3 regions of the Streptomyces sp. a15 genome follow, and region 3 is predicted to be linked to each of the others. Evidence: riboswitches for the same ligand, from Rfam matches in the RefSeq annotation. Region 3 holds a riboswitch; each other region holds the start of a gene.
What was found. Region 3 has a riboswitch for cobalamin ahead of AC5P09_RS00135 (ribonucleoside-diphosphate reductase subunit alpha). Riboswitches for the same ligand answer to the same signal wherever they lie in the genome.
Positions count from the first base shown of each region.

Region 1: another riboswitch for cobalamin. It lies ahead of nicT (Nickel transporter NicT); the one in region 3 lies ahead of AC5P09_RS00135 (ribonucleoside-diphosphate reductase subunit alpha).
Region 2: another riboswitch for cobalamin. It lies ahead of AC5P09_RS32505 (cobalamin biosynthesis protein); the one in region 3 lies ahead of AC5P09_RS00135 (ribonucleoside-diphosphate reductase subunit alpha).

Region 1 covers NZ_JBWLKM010000074.1:23,108-30,375, reverse strand. Annotated here, with positions in the region: gene AC5P09_RS41110 (nucleoside hydrolase) at 1-732, shown strand, start outside; gene nicT (Nickel transporter NicT) at 740-1,855, opposite strand; cobalamin riboswitch at 1,884-2,082, opposite strand; gene AC5P09_RS41100 (ArsR/SmtB family transcription factor) at 2,163-2,618, shown strand; gene AC5P09_RS41095 (LAETG motif-containing sortase-dependent surface protein) at 2,644-3,579, opposite strand; gene AC5P09_RS41090 (glycoside hydrolase family 13 protein) at 3,864-5,522, shown strand; gene AC5P09_RS41085 (DUF4142 domain-containing protein) at 5,532-6,254, opposite strand; gene AC5P09_RS41080 (Ig-like domain-containing protein) at 6,522-7,268, shown strand, end outside.
Region 2 covers NZ_JBWLKM010000042.1:62,953-70,220, reverse strand. Annotated here, with positions in the region: gene AC5P09_RS32510 (cobyric acid synthase) at 1-1,125, opposite strand, end outside; gene AC5P09_RS32505 (cobalamin biosynthesis protein) at 1,122-2,063, opposite strand; cobalamin riboswitch at 2,165-2,304, opposite strand; gene AC5P09_RS32500 (nSTAND1 domain-containing NTPase) at 2,517-6,962, shown strand; gene AC5P09_RS32495 (hypothetical protein) at 7,051-7,268, opposite strand, start outside.
Region 3 covers NZ_JBWLKM010000001.1:24,920-32,187, reverse strand. Annotated here, with positions in the region: gene AC5P09_RS00145 (helix-turn-helix domain-containing protein) at 1-694, opposite strand, end outside; gene AC5P09_RS00140 (ribonucleotide-diphosphate reductase subunit beta) at 942-1,955, opposite strand; gene AC5P09_RS00135 (ribonucleoside-diphosphate reductase subunit alpha) at 1,955-4,321, opposite strand; cobalamin riboswitch at 4,446-4,574, opposite strand; gene AC5P09_RS00130 (GNAT family N-acetyltransferase) at 4,627-5,133, opposite strand; gene mctP (monocarboxylate uptake permease MctP) at 5,301-6,929, opposite strand; gene AC5P09_RS00120 (DUF3311 domain-containing protein) at 6,926-7,186, opposite strand.

The DNA.
Region 1 (7,268 bases), on a different contig from region 3:
GTGCGGACGGCACGGCACGTGCACGGCGACGACGGGATGGGCGACCTGGGGCTGCCCGCGCCCACCCGCCGGCCGGTCGACGTGGACGCGGTGACGCTGCTGCGGCGGGAGATCCTCGCCTCGCCGACGCCGGTCACCCTCATCCCCATGGCGCCCCTGACGAACATCGCGCTGCTGCTGCGTACGCACCCGGAGGTCGTGCGCAACATCGAGCGGATCGTGTTCATGGGCGGCGCGGTGGCGACCGGGAACGCCACGCCGGTCGCGGAGTTCAACGTCTGGCACGACCCGGAGGCGGCCGCGATCCTGCTCACCGCCGGGGTGCCGATCACCATGTACGGCCTGGACGTCTTCAAGCAGGTCCTTGTCCCGGCCGGAGACGTGCAGCGGCTGCGCGCGAGCGCGGAGCCCCGCCTCCGGCTGGCCGGCGAACTCCTCGCCCACCGCGACCCGGCCACCTCCGGCGACCCCACCCCCACCGGCGGCCTGGGCGACGCGGGCGCGGTCTGCGCGGTCGTCGACCCGGGAGGGATCACCACCGAACGTCTCCCGGTCGAGGTGAGCCTCGCCCCGGGTGCCGGCCGGGGCCAGACGATCGTCGACCGGCGCCCCCGCCCCGGCGAGTCCGAGATCCACGAGGGCACCCGTGAACAGCGGCTGGTGGACGTGGCGTTGGGCGTGGACGTGGAGCGGTACGTGAAGCTGTGGCTGACGACGGTGGAGGGCGCCTAGCGGACGCCTAGCGGGTGTCCGCCGCCGGCCGTACCGCCCACCGCTGTTCCACCTTCGCGAGCCGCCAGTAGCCGATGGCCGCCGCCCACACCACCACGAACAGGCCGACGATGACGTAGCCGACGCTGTCGAGGTTGATGTCGGCGATCCAGGTGGTGACCGTGTCGCTCAGGTCGAGCTTCTCGTGCAGGACGCCGACGAGTTCGATGGTGCCGATGAAGAAGGCGACGGCGATGGACAGGCCGGTGATCGTGAGGTTGTAGAAGACCTTGCGGACCGGGTTGGAGAACGCCCACTGGTAGGCGAAGTTCATGAAGGTGCCGTCGAGGGTGTCGAACAGGCTCATGCCGGCGGCGAAGAGGAGGGGCAGGGAGAGGATCGCGTACCAGGGCAGTCCGGCCGCCGCGCCCGAACCCGCCATCACCATCAGCGTCACCTCGGTCGCCGTGTCGAAGCCGAGGCCGAAGAGGAAACCGAGCGGGTACATCTGGCCCGGGCGGGTGATGGACTTGGTGAGGCGGCCGAGGATGCGGTTCATGAACCCGCGGGAGTCCAGGTGCTGTTCGAGTTCCTTCTCGTCGTAGGCGCCCGCCCGCATCGCCTTGAACACCTTCAGGATGCCCAGCAGGGCGGCCAGGTTGAGGGCGGCGATGAGGTAGAGGAACGTGCCGGAGATCGTCGTACCGAGGACGCCGAGCACCTGGTGGGTGCCGGAATCCTCGTTCATGACCTTTCCGGCGAGCTGGGTGCCGCCCGCGATCAGCAGGGCGAGCAGCACCACCACGCTGGAGTGGCCGAGCGCGAACCAGAAGCCCACCGACACCGGGCGCTTGCCGTCGGCCATCAGCTTGCGGGTGGTGTTGTCGATCGCGGCGATGTGGTCGGCGTCGAACGCGTGCCGCATGCCGAGGGTGTAGGCGGTGATGCCGAGGCCGATACCGAAGGCCTTGTCGCCGACCTCGTAGTGCCCGGGGACGACGAGGAGGAACAGGATTCCGAAGGCGACGACGTGCAGTGCGGCGACGACCGACATGAGTCCGGCGGTCTTGAGGGTGTCCTCGCGGCGCCACTTGAAGGACGTCGGGGCGGGCACGGACGTCTGGGCAGGCTTGGGCAGGGTCATTCGGTCACGCTCCAGCACCTCGTGGATCAACTCGTGAGATGCCGTGGCCGGTCTCCTGGCTTACGGGTCGTGCGTGTCCGTTCCTGCCTTCCCGGTCGTGCGACCAGTGGCCCGGCTGGCGCCGGACGGGACGGAAACTCCCCGATCACAGTGGCGAGGGCCGCTCCGGCATGGACCCTTGAGGGGTCGTCACCGGCTTCCCGAGCACCACGGCCAGCCCACCGTAGGGTGGCAAGCGGTCTCCTGCATAGCTGCGTACCTGCGCAGGTATGGAAGATCACATGGGGGTGCCTGCGAGGATGGCGGCATGCATCTCGTTCCGGCCGACCGAGCGGATCGCCGAACCATCGACGGGCACCGGGTGTGCGACGCCATCGCCGCGATCGGCGAACCGGGCCATGTCCGCGCCTGGGCCGACCGCTTCTCGCTGCTCGCCGATCCCAAGCGGCTGGCCCTGCTGCTCGCCCTGCACCGCACCGGTCCCCTGGCCGTCTCCGACCTGGCGATCGCCACCGGCATGAACGACCCCGCCGTGTCGCAGGCGCTCAGGCTGCTGCGGGCGGCGGGGGTCGTGGAGGGGGAGAAGGAGGGGCGGATCGTGCGCTACCGGGTGGTGGACGCCGACATCGCCTCGCTGCTCGCGCACTGCGCGACCTCCAGCCCGCTGGGGGCACCCCCTTTGGGGGAGTTTGAGGACGAGTTGGGGGAGTTTGAGGACGAGGCCCGAACGCCGGCCGGGCTGAAACCGCCCGACCGGCGCTGACGCCGACTGCACCAACTGCGCCTGATTACGAGCGAGCCGCCTTGCGACGCCGCGTCGCCAGCACGATGCCCGCGCCGCCCGCGAGCAGCACGGCCGCGCCGATCGCGATCGGGCCGGTCGCGCTGCTGCCGCCGGTCTCCGCGAGGTCGCCACCGCCGCCGTTCGGGGTGGCGGCGGGAGCGGTGGTGGACTCGGAGGCCGACGGGCTCGGGGCCTCGGTGGAGGGCGAGGGGGACTCGGAGGGAGTCTCCGTCGCCGGCGGCGTCGTCTCCTCGCCCGGTGTCGAGGGTTCCGTGGACTCCGGGGTCGACGGGGTCGGCGTGGGGGTGGCCGGGGGCTCGGACGGGGCGGTCGTGCAGTCCTTCGTGCCGCCGTTCCAGGCCGCGATCAGCTTGTCCTTGATGACCGGACGGTCCGGGCCCATGGGCAGGTCGCCGTGGACGAAGCCGTCGTTCGCGTCGAGCTCGCCGTCGAACTTGACGGCGCCCCGGTAGAGGTCGATCTGCGCGAAGCAGCCCGCGTCCGGCACCGCGATGTCGAGGGAGTCGGTCTGGCCGGGCTTGACGGTCACCGTGTCGAAGTCGACGAAGACCTGCTCGCCGGAGGTGGCGAAGGTGGCGCCGTGGGCGAGGTAGGAGGCCAGGGAGGCCGTGCAGGTGGTCGCGTCGCCGGCCGTGCGGACCTTGATGTGGACCTTGCCGTCGTCGGTCGGCTTCAGGTTCTGGTCGTCGACCTTGACCGAGTCGTAGAAGCTCGTGCCGTCCAGCGAGAACTGGCAGCGGTCGGTCTCGGTCTCCGTGCCGGCACCGGTGCCGGGCTGGTAGGTGCCGCCGGACTTCCAGCCGTCGCCACCGGGGGTGCCGGTGGCCCAGGAGGTGGGGGCGGAGACGGCACAGAGGACGAGCGCCGCGGCGCCCGTCCCCAGCAGGCGGCGCGCGGTGACACGTCTGGCTATGGACATGCGGGATCCCATCGGGGTGCGGGGGGTGGCGGGTGTTCCGAGAACACCGGTTCTGAGAAACACTGGGCTCATTGGTCATATGCGCCACAGTGCTCGCACATCGTGGATCTCCCCACGGAACGCTGTCAACCTGCGGTGATGCTGGGCGAGTTCAAGAGCTCATCACGATTCCGTCACACAGGGAATGGACCGCTCCGGACAGCGTTCGAGTTCGCTTTCCCGACAATGTGGACAGGTACCTGCATGCTGATGCCCATCGTCCCGAACGCCACGAAGGAGACCGCGTGATCGACCCCATTCCCGACCTCTCCTCCAAGGACCCCAACTGGTGGCGCCAGGCCGTCGTCTACCAGGTCTACCCCCGCAGCTTCGCCGACGCCGACGGCGACGGGCTCGGCGACCTGAAGGGCATCACCCGGCGCCTGAACCACCTCGCCGCACTCGGCGTCGACGCCCTGTGGCTCAGCCCCTTCTACCCCTCCGAACTCGCCGACGGCGGCTACGACGTCGCCGACCACCGTGACGTCGACCCGCGCCTGGGCACCCTCGACGACTTCGGCGCGCTCGCCGCCGAGGCCCACCGCCTCGGCCTCAAGGTGATCGTCGACCTGGTCCCCAACCACACCTCCCACCAGCACGTCTGGTTCCAGGAGGCCCTCGCCGCCGGGCCCGGCTCGCCCGCCCGCGACCGCTACGTCTTCCGTGACGGCCGCGGCCCGCACGGCGAACTCCCGCCCACCGACTGGCAGTCCGTCTTCGGCGGCAGCGCCTGGCAGCGGGTGCCGGACGGACAGTGGTACCTGCACCTGTTCGCCCCCGAGCAGCCCGACCTCAACTGGGCGAACGAGGAGGTCCGCGCCGACTTCCGCACCACCCTGCGCTTCTGGTCCGACCGCGGGGTCGACGGCTTCCGCGTCGACGTCGCCCACGCCCTCGCCAAGGACCTGGAGGAACCGCTGCGCGATCTCGGCGCCCCCGAACTCAGCAGCGAGGAGGCGCTGTCCGAGCTCCCGCCCGGCAGCCACCCCTTCTACGACCGTGACGACGTCCACGAGATCTACCGCGACTGGCGCAAGATCTTCGACGCCTACCGCCCGCCCCGCATGGCGGTCGCCGAGGCCTGGGTGCCGGGCGCCCGACGCGTGCTGTACGCCCGCCCGGACGAACTCGGCCAGGCCTTCAACTTCGAGTACCTGAAGGCCGGCTGGGACGCGGAGGAACTCCGCCAGGTCATCACCGACTCCCTCGCCTCCGCCCGCGAGGCCGGCGCCTCCGCCACCTGGGTGCTGTCCAACCACGACGTCGTACGGCACACCTCCCGCCTGCTGCTCCCGCCCGGCACCGACGAGAACGCCTGGCTGCTGTCCGGCGGCCACGCCCCCGCGATCGACCCGGAACAGGGCCTGCGGCGGGCCCGCGCCGCCACGCTCCTGATGCTGGCGCTGCCCGGATCCTCGTACGTCTACCAGGGCGAGGAACTCGGTCTGCCCGAGGTCGCCGACCTGCCCTTCGAGGTCCTCCAGGACCCGATCTGGGAACAGACGGGACGCGTCCGCAAGGGCCGCGACGGGTGCCGGGTGCCGCTGCCGTGGACGACGACGGGACCCTCGTACGGCTTCGGCGCGGGTGGCGCCTGGCTGCCGCAGCCGGAGCGCTTCGCGGCGTACGCCGTCGAGGCACAGGACGGGGCCGAGGGCTCGACCCTGGAGCTCTACCGCAGGGCACTCAGGCTGCGCCGCAAGCTGCTGGAGGGCGAGTCGCTGACCTGGGCGGCCGACAGCCCGGCCGGGGTGCTGGACTTCGCCCGGCACGAGGGCTGGCGGTGCGTGGCCAACCTGTCGGGGACGGCCGTACCGCTGCCGGCGGGCGAAGTGCTGCTGGCGAGCCGCCCGTTGGACGACGGGCGGCTCGGCCCGGACACCACCGTCTGGCTGGCTCCCTAGGGCTGCTTCTCAGGGCGTGATGGTCGGCGTCGCGGTCGCGGTCGGCGGTGGGGTGAGGACGACCATCGGCTCGCCGGGCTGCGGCGGCGGCGGAGTCATGTCGTTCTTGGGCAGCTTCGGCGGGGTGGTCTGCTGGAAGAGGGCCTGGTCGTAGTTGACCAGGCCGGTGTCCTCCATGACCGTGATGTGGTCCAGGACGGTGTTGTTGGCCTGGTCGGCCAGCTGGCGCACCAGGCTGTTCTTGGTGGTCGAGCGGATCTTCGCGACCGTGTTGAAGATCGAACCGTGGGTGGTCCGCAGGATGTTGGCGAAGTTCGAGTCGAACGCCTTGCCGGTCTGCGAGTCGATCTGGTTCACGAAGGACAGCTGCTGCGGGCTCGCCACGTTCGGCAGGGTGATGTTCAGCATCGGGGCGATCTTGCGGCAGCTGGCGTCCAGCGCCGCGTGTCCGTCCACGAGGTGCTCGGACGCCCTCTTGACCTCCGGGGTCGTCCCCTTCCTCAGGCCGATCTGCCCGAGCGGGTACTCCCACAGCCCGGCCGCGCGCACAGCGACCACGAAGTGACGGTCCTGCTCGGTCAACGGCCCCCACTGCGTCTGGGCGATCACTCTGTCCTGCGCGTTGGAGACGGTGTCGAGGCCGAGCATCGACGGATAAGCCAGCGCAGCCAAGGTCAGCGTGAGGGCACCGCCGACGAAAACCGTTCCCGTCGTGTTCCGCGAAAATCGCACCGTGTCTCCTGCCCGGTCGGGGGCCCGCCGTGTGCGGGTCGGACGTACAGAAGTACGGATGGGGATGCGCGAGAAACCTTTTGATTTGGTAAAGAATCCGGGCCGGTTCCTCCGGCGTACGGCCGCGCCTTCCTCGCCCAAAGCTCGCCCCGACGCTCGCACCCCCGCTCGCCCATACGGCCGCACAGCACACGCCGCCTGCGGAAACGGGCCGCGAGAATCGCACGCATCGGGGGCTACGACGTCCGGTGAGGAGCGGTGCCGACGATGATCAGGCCGAGGAAGGCAGCAGGGGCCGCGCTGGCGGCCGTCGCGGTGGTGGGCACGCTGGCCGTGTCCGGTCCGCCGCCGGAGACCGCCGCGGCGGCGGCGCGTGGGCTGTGGGCAGCTGTGACCATCGCCCCCGGGCGGGAGGGGATCGTCGAGGCCTCCGGATACGAGGGGGCGGCGCTGGGGGCCGGGTCGGTGCTGACCCTGACGGCTCCCGAGGGCAGCGAGGTCACGGGCGTGCCGTTCGCCGGGAGCGGTTATCGGGGGGTGGTCGTGTCCGGCGGGGGTGGTGGGACGTACACGTTCACGGGAGACGCGGGAGACGCGGGAGACGCGGGAGACACCGAGGGCGCGGAGGGCGCGGGGTCCGCGGAGGTCACGGCGTCCGCGGCGGCGGTGCAGGGATGGCGGGGGAGGACCTTCCCCTTCGTCCTGGTGGTGGCCCCGGACGCGGTACCGGGCACACGGCTCCGCGGATGCGTGCTGCGGCTCACGGACGCGGGGGGCACGGTGAGGGACCAGGGCACCTGCGAGGTGACCGTCGGCCTGCCCGGGCCCACGCTGACGCGTCCCGAGTCCGGGGTGCCGTTGCCGGCCCGGCCGGAGATCGCCGGTACGGCGTACCCGGGCGCCCAGGTCACCGTGCGCGACGCCCTCGAGAGCGAGGTCTGCGCGACGACGGCCACGGCGGCCGGCAGCTGGTCCTGCGTCCCGGACCCCGCCCTCCCGTCCGGCCCGGGCCGC
Region 2 (7,268 bases), on a different contig from region 3:
GAACCGCACCCGGACGGGAAGGATCCCCAGCCCTTCGACGTGCCCGCGCCGGCTCTCGACCTCGTCCTCGATGTGCTCGCCGAGGATCTGGAAGCCACCGCAGATGCCGAGGATCGGCCGCCCTTGAGTGGCCCTCCTCATGATCGCCTCGGCCAGTCCCCGCTCCCGCAGCCACTCCAGGGCCCGGACGGTCCCCCGGGTCCCCGGAATGACGATGAGATCGGCGTCGGCCAACTCCTCCGGCCGGTCCACGAACCGCACGACGACACCCGGCTCGGCGGCCAGCGCGTCCACGTCCGTGAAGTTGGACATGAGCGGGATCGCACAGACGGCGACCCGCAGCACGTCCTCCCCGACGGGCGGGGCGACGACCGACTCCCTGACCGTCCCCCGCAGCGAGACCCGCAGCCCGTCCTCCTCGTCGATCCCGAGCCCGTGCCGGAACGGCAGGACGCCGTACGTGCGCCGCCCGGTGAGCGAGTGCAGCATGTCGAGCCCGGGCTCCAGCAGGGACACGTCCCCCCGGAACTTGTTGACGAGGAACCCGGCGACGAGCGCCTGATCCTCGGGCGACAGCAGCGCGACGGTCCCGAAGAAGGAGGCGAAGACACCCCCACGATCGATGTCACCGACGACGAGCACGGGCAGCCCGGCATTCCGGGCGATCCCCATGTTGACGATGTCGGTCCGCCGAAGATTGATCTCGGCGGGGCTGCCGGCCCCCTCGCAGATCACCGCGTCATACGTGCCCCGCAACTCGGCGAGACAGTCGAGAACGGTCCCCAGAAGCTGCTGCTGCCGCCCCCCGTGATACCCCCGCGCACTGAGCTCACCGACCGGCTTCCCGAGCAGCACGACCTGACTGCTCTGCTCACCGCCCGGCTTCAGCAGCACGGGATTCATGAGCGCGGTCGGCTCGACCCGACAGGCCTGGGCCTGCATGGCCTGAGCCCGCCCGATCTCGGCGCCCTCGCGCGTCACGAACGAATTGAGGGACATGTTCTGCGCCTTGAAGGGCGCCACCTTGACCCCTTGCCGCACCAGCCACCGACAGATCCCGGCGGTGACGACACTCTTGCCCGCGTCGGAGGTGGTACCGGCGACCAGGAGACCCCCACCGGTCATGACGTACGCCCCTTTGCAACGAGCCGTGCGGCGACACTGACGCCGAGCGCGAGCAGGCCGACGCGCTGCGAGAGTCGTACGGCCCGTTCGACGTCGGGTGTGGCGACCGCGCGCCCCTGTGTGTTGAGTACGGGCCGGTGCTCGACCCGCCCCCCGTACGACAACGTCCCGCCCAGCCGCACTCCCAGCGCCCCCGCGAACGACGCCTCCACGGGCCCGGCGTTGGGACTCGGATGCTTCGCGGCATCGGCCCGCCAGGCGCGCACGGCGCCCCGCGGATCCGGCCCGGCCACCGCGGCCAGTACGGCGGTCAGCCGCGCCCCCGGCCACCCCGCGAGATCGTCGAGCCGGGCGGAAGCCCACCCGTACCGCCGATACCTGGGCGACTTGTGCCCCACCATGGCGTCGAGGGTGTTGACGGCCCGGAACCCGAGCAGCCCGGGCACCCCGGCCACGGCCCCCCACACCAGCGCCCCCACCACCGCGTCGGACGTGTTCTCGGCAACGGACTCGACCACGGCCCGGGCGATCCCGTCGGCGTCGAGGGCCTGCGGATCCCGCCCGCACAGATGCGGCAGCCGAGCCCGCGCGGCGTCGACGTCCCCGGCCTCCAGCGCCCGCCCGATGACCCGAGCCTCCCGCGCCAGCGAAGTCCCCCCGACGACGGCCCAGGTGGCCACGCCGGTCAGCGCGACGGAAGCGGCAGGGGACGGACGCACGACTCGCGACGCCACCGCGCCCAGCGCGACGGCGCCACCGGCACACACCACAGCGTGCAGCGCACCCCACCCCCGGTGGTCCCGCCACAACACCCGTTCCACGGCACCCGCGGCCCGCCCGAACACCGCGACCGGATGCCCACGGCGCGGATCGCCGAGCAGGAGGTCGCCGAGAAGGCCGGCGGCGGCGCCGTACGCGAAAACGCGATCGGCACGCATGGACTCAGCCGACCGCTGTCACAGACAGGACGCTGGTGTTGAACCTCAAACGGCAGCCGCGCATGGCGATATGTCCTCACTCAGGGTGTCCACGCCCTGGTTCGACGAGATCGGCGGTGAGAGTTCCTGGCTCCCGGGGCTTCCTACCCCGGTGACAGTGGCGGGACCGCGCCGGACTCACACCGGCTTCCTCTCCTACCGCCGTACATGGCTCCGGCAGTCCACCACGGGGTTGGAAGGGCCGTCAACTTGCTGTTGACCTGCGGGAGCGGAGTGTGCAGAACCCCACACGGGTCACACCGGCTAGCACTCCGCCGGGGCCCCGCGGACCGACTCCGCGCGAATTTCCCTGTGATGAGTGGCGTTCCGTGAAGCCGGTTGCGGCGGGAGGCCGCGGCACCTCCAATACCTCGTACGAAGTGCTACCAGATATAAGGAAATTCATGAACATTTATGAGTATTGACGAAGTGGGTGCATGGGGAGAACCGGCGCGTTTCCTGGAAGATCTCGGCACGACGGTGTTACGGGTGTGCGGCGGCGACGGGCGGCCCGTCGGGACCGGGTTCCTGCTGGCGCCCGGCACGGTGGCCACCTGCGCCCACGTCGTCGCCGACGCGTTGGGAACCGACGCGAGGTCGTCGACGGCGCCTGCCTCACCGGTGACCGTGGAGTTCGCCCTGCTGCCGGGGGCGGTGAGGTACGAGGCGTCGGTGTCGGCCTGGCGGCCGGTGGCCGACGACGGCACCGGTGACATCGCACTGCTCCGGCTGCCGGAAGGCGCGCCCGCCGGCGCGGTCCCCCTCGCGGACGCCGGCGACGTCTGGCACCACCGTTTCCGCCTCCTCGGCTTCCCCGCCAGCGCCGAACACGGCGCTTGGATCGGTGGACGGCTGCTCGGTGCGGTAGGCCAGGGCTGGATCTCGATGGAGACGGACGGCCCGGCCCACCGCATCGGCCCCGGATGCAGCGGAGCCCCGGTCTGGGACGAGGACCTGGGTGCGGTCGTCGGCATGACGGTCGCGACCGACCGCGGTGCCTCGGCCGTGACGTCTTATCTGATCCCGGCCGCCGCCATCCTGGAGCTCCAACCCGGGGCGCGTCGCTGCCCCTACAGAGGACTCGATGCCTTCCGCGAGGAGGACGCCGAGTACTTCTTCGGCCGCGAGGAGGAGACCCGCCGGCTCCTCGACGCGGTCGAGCGGCACCTGGTGGTGCCGGTCGTCGGCCCGTCCGGCAGCGGGAAGACCTCCCTGGTACGGGCGGGGGTCCTGCCCCGCCTGAGGGCCGAGGGGTTCACCGTCTCCGAGATCCGCCCCCTGCCGGGTGCCCGGGCGTCGCTGACGGTGGCTCGGGCGGTGGTGGGGGTGCTGGAGACGGGGGCAGCCGCATCCGCGGGGCCGGGCGGAGAGGCTTGCGCGGGGCCGGGCGGGGACGCATCTGCTGCGCCTGGTTCTGCTTCTGGGCCTTGGGCGGTACCGGGCCCTCGTCCCGAGCAGGGCTTGGCGTCTGCGTCCGTTTCGGGGCCACCGCCCGGTCCTGGCTCCGCGTCGGCGGACCCCGCGCCCGCAGCGTCCGCCGCGCCCGGCACCGCTCTGGCCGTCGTCGAGCACGAGCGCGCCGCGCTCGTCCTGGCCGATCTGCTGGACTCCGCCGACGGCATGACCCCCGCCGAACTCGGACGACGTCTGCTCGACCACTGCGGCCCGCGCGGCCACGTCTTCTTCCTCAACCAACTGGAGGAGACCGTCGCCGCCGAACCGGCCACCGCCCGCGCCCTGCTGGCCCTGATGGTCGGTATGGTCTCGGTTCCTGCCGAAGGACGGCGGCTGCGCGTCCTGGCCACCCTGCGCTCGTCCTGCCTGGACGACCTCGCCGACCCCGCCACCGCCCGCGTCCTGAGCGACTGTGCCCAAGTGGTGGCGCCCCTGGGCCGATCGAGCCTGCTGCATGCCGTCGAGGGCCCCGCGGCCCGCGTCCCCGGCCTCACCCTCGACACCGGGCTGGCCGAACGCATCGTCGACGACGCCGAGGACGAACCGGGCCATCTGCCTCTGGTGGAGTTCGCCCTCACGGAACTCTGGGCGCACGAGAAGGGCATCCGTCTCACCCACTCCGGCTACGAGGCCCTGGGCGGGGTCGCCGGCGCCCTGTCCGCCCACGCGGAGGAGCGGGTCGGTGAGGTCTTCGCCGCGCACGGCGAGGCCCCGGTCCGCCGCCTGTTCACCCAACTCGCCCGCCCCGACGACGCGGGCGGCTTCACCCGCAAGCCGGTACGCCTCGCGCCTTTGCCGCCCGAACTCCGGGCAGCCGCCGAGGCCCTGGCGACCCGAACCCGGTTCATCCGCATCACCCACGGCCCCGACGACGACCCCATCGTCGACCTCGCCCACGAGGAACTGGTCCGTGCCTGGGGCCTCCTGAGGAAGTGGCTGGACGATTCCCGCGACTTCCGGGCCTGGCAGGAACGGCTGTTGCAGGCGCTGGCGCACTGGAAGGAAACGGGAGGCGAGCCGGGCGCCCTGCTGCGCGGGACGATGCTGGCCACGTCACTGGAGCGACTGGAAGATCCCGACGGCCGCGCGGACATCACACCGGCGGAGCGCGAGTATGTGCAGCTCAGCCGCCGTCATCAGCAACGGGGCCTGCGGCGGTGGCGGCTGGCGACAGCCGTGGTGGTCGTGCTGGCGCTGGTCGCGGGCTATCTGGCGATGGAGACATGGCGCGGGGGACTGGCCCTGGAGGAACGTGTGCGGACCATCGCGTCCCGGCAGCTGACGGAGGAGGCTGTCCGGCTGGCGGCGACCGATCCGGGCATGGCCGCGCGGCTGTCCGTGGCCGCGTGGCACAACCATCCCGGCAAGGAGGCTCGGCAGGCGCTGCTTCAGGCCTACCTCGGTGGCATGTCGGTGATCTCCGGGCATGCAGGGCAAGGATCCGAGCCCATCCGGAGCATCGACGTCACGCCGGACGGCTCCACGGTCGTGACCGCCTCCGTCAGCCAGGACGGCGTCGCGCACGCCCGGGTGTGGACAGGCCTCGCCGACGGGCGGGCGAGCTGGTGGCAGGTGCCGGATCTGACCGGCAGAGGAGCTCCCGAACGCGCCGAGCTCAGCGATGACGGCGGGTTGCTGGCCATCGTGTCCGCCGACGGGTCGGTCCACTGTTACGACGTGCGCGCCCACCGACACCTGTGGACCAGTCACCAGCCTGTACTGGGGACCGGGCGCATGGGCCACACGGCGGCGCTCGACTTCTCGGACAGCGGTCGGCTGCTGCTGCGCCTCGTCGCTGACCATCTCGCCGGGCGAGGGGCGGCGCGCAGCTCCCACGTCCAGGTCTGGCAGAGCCGCACAGGAAAGCCTCGGAAGGCGTCGCAGCAGGGGCTGCCGAGCGGTCGGGAGGCGAGCGACGCCGCGCTGGTCGCGGAGGGCCGGGACGTGGTCTATCTCAGTCAGTACGAGGGCGGCGGGGAAGCACGGGTGCAGAACCTGGTGAGCGGCGGGCACCAGGACACGGTCGCGGACGCCGAATGGCTCTCCCACCGGGGCGCCGGGGTCGTCGTGGACCGGGGGCACGGGTGGCATGAGCTGATCCGGCTGACGGGCTCCCGCGGCGCCGCAGCACGGCAGTTCCTGGCCGTCGAGCCGGGCGGTCCGGACCTCACCGGTCGCTATGCGCAGGTGAGGAACGGCACCGAGGTGAGCCCGTACGAGGTGGTCGACGTGGAGACCGGCAGCCGGTACCGCGTGCCCGGCTTCGCCTGGCGCGCGACCGGCGAGGAGCAGCCCGTCGGTGTCCTCCCGGGGGAGAAGGCCGGGGCCACCCCGCGCATCCTGGTGGCCTCCGGGTCGGATCTGCTGGTGCTGAGGACGCGGGAGGAGCGCAGCATGCCGCTGCCGGACCCCGAGCCTGGTTTCGAGAGCGGGGAAGGCTCCTCGTACACGAGAAGCCCGGGAGGCGAGTACCGCGCGCACATCCAGAACGCCGGCAGCAACGACACGACGACTGTGGCACTGGTCGTGGCCCGGCGGGGCGAGGAAAGCCGAGCGAAGCCGGTGACGCTCGAGGAATTCAAAGGGGAGACCCAGGGGTTCTTCACCGCGGACGGCGACCACTTGGTCGTCTGGGCCCATGACAAGGTCGCCGTTGTAGATCCGGACAGCCCGCAGGACCTGCGGGTGCGGCCCTTTCCGGGCACCGTCGCGGTCGTTCCCCTCCAGGGCAGCGAGGCGGCCGTCCTGGGGGACCGTGGCCTGGTCCGGTACGACGTCGCGTCGGGCGTGGACACGGTACTGGACGAAGATCCCTGCGGCGAGCTGGGCCAACTGTGCCGTGGGCTCGCCGTCCGTCCCGGACCCCGTGACGAGGTGGCGGTCGGTCACAGCAGCGGCGAACTGGTCCTCTGGAACACCGAGACCGGGCAGGCACGCAGAGAAACCGGCATCACGGTGGCGGACACAGGGGGGTATTCGAGAAGTCTGGCATTCGATCCGCGGGGCCGGACGGTCGCTACCCCGCTGGACGCCAGAACCATCCAGCGATGGGACGTGGAGACCGGCGAGCGCGTGGGACCGGCCGTCGAGACGGACGACCACCTGGCCGCGGTGACGCTGGCCGACGACGGAACTCTCCTCCTGGCCAGCATTGACGGCGGCCTGTCCTTGTGGCGACCTGGGGACCGCGAGCCCTACGTCACGTTCCCTTTCAGTGACGTGCCGGACGGCATCCGCATGGCAGCCGACCATGTCACCTACCGCCACGGCAACTCCGAGCTGACCATCCCCCTGAACCCCGAGGCCTGGCACAAGACCCTGTGCCGTCGCTGGACCCCGTACACCGCGCAGGAGAGGCTCATCCTCGACCACGCCGGAGCGGTGAAGGACTCGCCGTGCCCGTAGCGGCCCGGAAACGCCGACCGGGCGGGGCGGGGAACAACGTCCCCGCCCCGCCCGGTGCGTTGCGAGCCGTACGTCAGACCGCGCCGGCTCAGGCCACGATCAGATAGATCCCGTACCCCACAGCAGCCGCACACGCCGCGAAGCACGCGTACGCCCCGGTGACTGCGAGGGCGGCGGAGCTGCCCTGTGTCGTGGCCCGTTCCTGGCGGGAAAGGCCCATGATGCCGAGGGTGAACAGGGCCACGAGGGCCACGGTGACCACGAGGCTGACGCCGAAGACGGAGCCCAGGGCCGCCCAGTCGATCT
Region 3 (7,268 bases):
CGGTGACCTCCTCGTCGAGGTGCTGCTCCATCCACACCAGCACCTCGCCGACGGTGTCGCACTGCGACCGGGGCAGCGGCCGCTCGATGTACTGCGCCTGCCCGCCGTCCCGGTGCGGCGGTACGACCATCCGCCGGGCGATCTTGTTGGCGACCTCGGGCCCCTGCTCCTTGCGCACGATGTGCAGACAGGCGTCGATACCGGCGGCGGTGCCGGCCGAGGTGATCACCGGGTCCTCGTCGACGTACAGCACGTCCGGCTCGATGATCGCCCCCGGATAGCGCCGGGCCAGCTCCTCCGCCTGCCGCCAGTGCGCACTGCACCGCCGGCCGTCCAGCAGCCCCGCCGCGCCGAGCACGAAGACGCCCGAGCAGACGCTGAGCACCCGGGCGCCGCGGTCGACGGCCCGGACCAGGGAGTCCAGGAGCTCGGGCGGATAGTCACGCGTGACGTAGTCGCTCCCGGCCGGCACGGCGATCAGATCGGCCTCCTCCAGCCGCTCGAGGCCGTACGGCGTGGAGACGGTGAGGCCGCCGACGTGCGTGCCCAGCGAAGGGCCCTCCGCCGAGACGACCGCGAAGTCATAGGCGGGCAGGCCCTCGTCGCGGCGGTCGATGCCGAAGACCTCGCAGACGACGCCGAGTTCGAAGGGATGCACGCCGTCGAGCAGGACGGCGGCCACGTTGGTCAGCATGCTGCCAGTGTGCCTCGGAAGTGGCAGTAAATCGAGGGTGTACGGCAGTCCTGCCACTGTTGGTAAGGAGTCTGGGGGGCGACAGTAGTGACATGACTACCGCACAGACAGAAGGACTGATCGCGATGCTCACCGTCCTCGGAATCCTCGTCCTCCTGGTCCTCCCGTCAGTGATCGGGATCGTGCACGACAGGCGCGTCGACCGTCAGATCAGGGAGGCCCAGGAGGCCCGGAAGGTCGCGGAGGGTCAGAAGTCCTCGTCCAGGTCCACGGTGCCCTCCACCGCGACCTGGTACGCCGACGGCCGCCGCTCGAAGAAGTTGGTCAGCTCCTGAACACCCTGGAGCTCCATGAAGGAGAAGGGGTTCTCCGAGCCGTACACCGGGGCGAAGCCGAGGCGCGCCAGGCGCTGGTCGGCGACGCACTCCAGGTACTGGCGCATGGAGTCGGTGTTCATGCCCGGGAGGCCGTCACCGCACAGGTCGCGCGCGAACTGCAGCTCGGCCTCGACGGCCTCCTTCAGCATGTCGACGACCTGCTGCCCGAGCGCGTCGTCGAACAGCTCCGGTTCCTCCTTGCGGACGGTGTCGACCACCTCGAAGGCGAAGCTCATGTGCATCGTCTCGTCCCGGAACACCCAGTTGGTGCCGGTGGCGAGGCCGTGCAGCAGACCCCGGCTGCGGAACCAGTAGACGTACGCGAAGGCACCGTAGAAGAACAGGCCCTCGATGCACGCGGCGAAGCAGATGAGGTTGAGGAGGAAGCGGCGGCGGTCGGCCTTGGTCTCCAGGCGGTCCAGCTTCTCGACCTCGTTGATCCACCTGAAGCAGAACTCGGCCTTCTCGCGGATGGAGGGGATGTTCTCCACGGCGTCGAAGGCGGCCGCCCTGTCCTCCGGGTCGGGGAGGTAGGTGTCGAGGAGGGTCAGATAGAACTGGACGTGGACCGCTTCCTCGAACAGCTGCCTGCTCAAGTACAGCCGCGCCTCGGGGGAGTTGATGTGCTTGTACAGGGTCAGCACGAGGTTGTTCGCGACGATCGAGTCGCCCGTCGCGAAGAACGCGACCAGCCGGCCGATCATGTGCTGCTCGCCCTGGGACAGCTTCGCCAGGTCGGCGACGTCCGAGTGGAGGTCGACCTCCTCGACGGTCCAGGTGTTCTTGATGGCGTCCCGGTAGCGCTCGTAGAAGTCCGGGTAGCGCATGGGGCGGAGGGTCAGCTCGAAGCCCGGGTCGAGCAGGTTCTTTTCGGTGGAGCTCATTACTGGCAGGCCTCGCAGGACTCGGGGTTTTCCAGGGAGCAGGCGACGGCCTCGGGATCGGGGGCCGGCTGCTGTACGGGGACAGCGGCCTGGGCCGCGCGGGCGATGCGGGTCGCCGGGCGCGAGCGCAGGTAGTACGTCGTCTTCAGGCCCGACTTCCAGGCGTACGCGTACATCGAGGAGAGCTTGCCGATGGTCGGCGTCTCCAGGAACAGGTTCAGGGACTGGGACTGGTCCAGGAACGGCGTCCGGGCCGCCGCCATGTCGATCAGGCCGCGCTGCGGGATCTCCCACGCCGTGCGGTACAGCGCCCGTACGTCCTCGGGGATCCAGGCGAAGCCCTGCACCGAGCCGTTCGCGTCGCGCAGTGCCTCGCGGGTGCGGGCGTCCCAGACGCCCAGCGCCTTCAGTTCCTTCACCAGGTACGAGTTGACCTGGAGGAACTCACCGGACAGCGTCTCGCGCTTGAACAGGTTGGACACCTGCGGCTCGATGCACTCGTACACACCCGCGATCGACGCGATGGTGGCGGTCGGCGCGATGGCGAGGAGCAGGGAGTTGCGCATGCCGGTGGTGGCGACGCGTGCCCGCAGGGCCGCCCAGCGCTCCGGCCAGGTCAGCTCGGTGTCGTAGTGGTCGGGGTGCAGAACACCCCGGGCCGTACGGGTCTTCTCCCAGGCCGGCAGCGGGCCGTTGCGCTCGGCGAGGTCGGCGGAGGCCTGGTACGCGGCGAGCATGATGCGCTCGGCGATGCGCGTGGAGAGCCGACGGGCTTCCGGCGAGTCGAAGGGCAGCCGCAGCTGGAAGAAGACGTCCTGCAGGCCCATGACGCCGAGGCCGACCGGGCGCCACTTGGCGTTGGAGCGGCCCGCCTGCTCGGTCGGGTAGAAGTTGATGTCGACGACGCGGTCGAGGAAGGTGACGGCGGTGCGGACGGTCTCGTCCAGCCGGTCCCAGTCGATGTCGCTGTCGACCACGAACGCGCCGAGGTTGACCGAGCCCAGGTTGCAGACCGCCGTCTCCCCGTCGTCCGTGACCTCCAGGATCTCCGTGCAGAGGTTGGAGGAGTGGACGACGTGACCCGGCTCGGCGGTCTGGTTGGCGGTGCGGTTGGCGGCGTCCTTGAAGGTCATCCAGCCGTTGCCGGTCTGCGCGAGGGTGCGCATCATGCGGCCGTAGAGGTCACGGGCCGGGATGGTCTTGCGCGCGAGGCCCTTCTCTTCGGCCTCGCGATAGGCGGCGTCGAACTCCTCGCCCCACAGGTCGACCAGCTCCGGCACGTCGGCGGGGGAGAACAGCGACCACTGCGCGTCCGCGTTCACACGGCGCATGAACTCGTCCGGGACCCAGTGCGCGAGGTTCAGGTTGTGCGTACGGCGGGCGTCCTCACCGGTGTTGTCGCGCAGCTCCAGGAACTCCTCGAGGTCGGAGTGCCAGGTCTCCAGGTAGACCGCGGCCGCGCCCTTGCGCCGCCCGCCCTGGTTCACGGCGGCGACCGAGGCGTCGAGGGTCTTCAGGAACGGGACGATGCCGTTGGAGTGCCCGTTCGTGCCGCGGATCAGCGAACCGCGGGCGCGGATGCGGGAGTAGGCGATGCCGATGCCGCCGGCGTGCTTGGAGAGCCGGGCGACCTGGTGATAGCGGTCGTAGATGGAGTCCAGCTCGTCCTTCAGGGAGTCGAGGAGGTAGCAGGACGACATCTGGGGGTGCCGGGTGCCGGAGTTGAAGAGGGTGGGGGAGGAGGGGAGGTAGTCGAGGCGGCTCATGAGCCGGTAGAGGGCGGCGACTTCGTCCAGCGCACGGATGCTGTCGTCCTCGGCCAGGCCACTCGCGACACGCAGCATGAAGTGCTGGGGCGTCTCGATCACGTGCCGGGTGATCGGGTGCCGGAGCAGATAGCGGCCGTGCAGGGTGCGCAGGCCGAAGTACCCGAAGCGGTCGTCGGCGTGCACGTCGACCAGCGCGTCGAGGCGGTCGGCGTGGACCCGTACGAACTCGGCCGTACGGTCGGCGATGAGGCCCTCGCGGTGGCCCACCGCGACCGACTCCGTGAAGGACGTGACGCCCTGGGAGGCGGCCTCGGCGCGGATGTTGACGGTCAGCAGGCGGGCGGCGAGCCGTGAATAGGCAGGGTCCTCGGAGATGAGGCCGGCGGCCGCCTCGGTGGCCAGCTCGCGCAGTTCCGTCCCGTCGGCCCGCGCGGACCGGCCGCGCAACGCGGCGGCGGCGACCCGGCCGGGGTCGGCGTCGGGGAGGTCGGCGGTCAGCTCGGTCAGGGTCCGCAGCAACGCGGTCCCGGGACCGTCGTCGGACACCGGGGTCACTGGAGCTGAAGCTGAAGCCGGGTCTGCTGGCGCGATGGTCACGTGGGGCTCTCCCTCGCTCGGCACGGGGGCCTTGCGGAGGGCAGACGGCAGCACACGAGCGCACACGGCGTCGCGCCCACCGGCCCACTCCACGAGGCCCGGACGTCATGGCACCCGGACCTGATGGCCGGGCACGCTGTCGGCAGGTCCTCGGACTGACGCCCATACACGCATATGCGCGCATGAGTACACCGTTGCGGGACAGTTCCGGATTCGCACCGGATTCCCCTGCGGCGACAGCGAGCATGAGCATACATCTTGTGCCGGGTGAGGACAGCACCCCCATATGTTGTGTCGCGCCGGTTTCAGAGCGTCAACTCGTAGGTGAGCAGAGTGATGTCGTCCAGGTGCGGAATCGGGTTCCAGTCCCGTCCGGGAGTGCGGACGAAGCCGAGGCGTTCGTAGATGCGGTGGGCGGAGTGCATGGTGCGTTGCGTCGACAGCACGACGGCCGTGCAGCCCTCGGTGGCCCGGGCGCGGTCGACGCACGCGCGGACGAGGGCTTCGCCGGTGCCTCGGCCGCGGGCCTGGTGGGCGACGGCGAGCATCCGTATCTCGGCTTCGCCGGGGGTGGCGATGTCGGCCATCGGGCCGCCGGACGGTACGAAGGTCACGCCGCCGAGGAGGTGGTCGTTCTCCACGGCTACGAGGACCTCGGCGGCGGAGGCTCGCTTGGCCACGTCCTTCAGCTCGCCGAGGTACTCGTCGCTCTCGCCGAAGTCGAGGAGGCTGTCCCGGAGGTAGGCCTGGGCTGTGATCTCGCCGAGGGCGTCGTATTCGGTGGGGTTCACTCGCCGGATTCGGATGTCCATGCGAGTGAGTGTGTACGACAGCGGGCCGCCGTCGTGCTTGACTTTCGGCGGCCCGCTGCGGGTTCGTCGTGGCTGGTCGCTCCCCCACTCTCGGCTCCGCTCGAGCGGGGGGACCCCCATCGCGGCGGAGCCGCATATTGACACAGCCCCGCGCCCCCTGGGTGGGTTCAGTGAGCGGTGCCAGCAGTTGCCGGGGGAAGCTCCACCTGGACGCCCGGGTCACCCGCGTCCGCCGTATAGTCCTGCGGGGACGTCTCGTCGATGCCCTCGGGGGCCTTCAGGGCCTTCAGGACGAAGGTCAGGACCACCGTGACCACTACGTTCAGGACGAACGCCGTGAGGCCGATGTAGCCGATCTCCCCGATGCCGGGGATCTCCTTGGACGAGCCGCCGAAGTGCTTCTGGGTCGGCGAGGCGACGCCGTACGCGGCGACCGTGCCGTAGACCATGCCGACCGCCCAGCCTGCGAGCAGGGCCCAGCGGTGGAACCAGCGGGTGAACAGGCCGCCGACCAGGGCCGGGAAGGTCTGCAGGATCCAGATGCCGCCGAGGAGCTGGAAGTTGATGGCGACCGTCTTGTCCATGGTGAGGACGAAGGCCAGCGCGCCGACCTTCACAAGGAGGGACACCAGTTTGGAAACCTTCGTCTCCTGCGCCGGTGTGGCGTCCGGCTTGATGAAGTCCTTGTAGATGTTGCGGGTGAAGAGGTTCGCGGCCGCGATGGACATGATCGCCGCCGGGACCAGCGCGCCGATGCCGATCGCCGCGAAGGCCACGCCCGCGAACCAGTCGGGGAACATGGTCTCGAAGAGCTGCGGGATCGCCAACTGCCCGTTGCTGACCTTGATTCCGGCCGCGATCGCCATGAAGCCCAGCAGCGCCAGCAGGCCCAGCATCAGCGAGTACAGGGGCAGGATGGTGGTGTTGCGGCGGATGACCTCACGGCTCTTCGAGGACAGCGTCGCCGTGATCGAGTGCGGGTACATGAAGAGCGCGAGGGCGGAGCCCAGCGCCAGCGTGGCGTACGTCCACTGGCCCGCCTCGCCCGGTACCAGCGCGCCGCGCGGCGCGCCCGTGGCCGGGTTGGTCTGGCTGTACGCCTCGCCCGCCTTGGCGAAGATCTCGTCGAAGCCGCCCAGCTTGATCGGGATGTAGATGATCGCCACCGCGATGACGATGTAGATCAGCGTGTCCTTCACGAACGCGATCAGCGCGGGGGCGCGCAGGCCCGAGGAGTAGGTGTAGGCCGCGAGTACGCCGAACGCGATCAGCAGCGGCAGGTCCTTGATGAACCAGTTGGTGTCCTCCCCGCCGCCGACGCCCATCACGTCCAGGACGGCCTGGATGCCGACCAGTTGGAGCGCGATGTACGGCATGGTCGCGAGGATGCCGGTGACGGCCACGGCGAGCGACAGGCCCTTGGAGCCGAAGCGGCCGCGTACGAAGTCCGAGGTCGTCACGTACCCGTGCTTGTGCGAGACCGACCAGAGGCGGGGCAGGAACGTGAAGATCAGCGGGTAGATCAGGATGGTGTACGGCACCGCGAAGAAGCCGGCCGCGCCCGCCGCGTAGATCGCCGCCGGTACGGCGACGAAGGTGTACGCCGTGTACAGGTCGCCGCCGAGCAGGAACCAGGTGACCCAGGTGCCGAACGACCGTCCGCCCAGGCCCCATTCGTCGAGGGTCTGCTCGTCGGCGGCCCGGCGCCAGCGCGCGGCCAGGAAGCCCATGACCGTGACGGCCAGGAAGAAGAAGATGAAGACGGCGAGTGCGACGCCGTTTACGCCGTCCTTCATTCCGACGCACCCCCCTTGGCGGAGCGGGCGCGCTGGTCGCGCTGCCACAGCTTGTACGCGATCATCGTCAGCGCGGCGGAGATCAGCACCCACAGCATCTGGTACCAGTAGAAGAACGGGATGCCGATGAAGGCGGGGTCGACCTTCGCGTACGAACCCACCCACAGCATCGCCACGAAGGGCGCGAAGAGGCAGAGCGCGATGACCACGCGGGCCGGTGTCACCACCGGTGGTCTCACTTCAGGCGCATTCGACATACCGCGGCTCCGTCCCCTCACTGATCATCTGTGCAACGCGCAGGCAATCTAGGCGACGGTGTCAGGAGAGCGGAAGACCTCG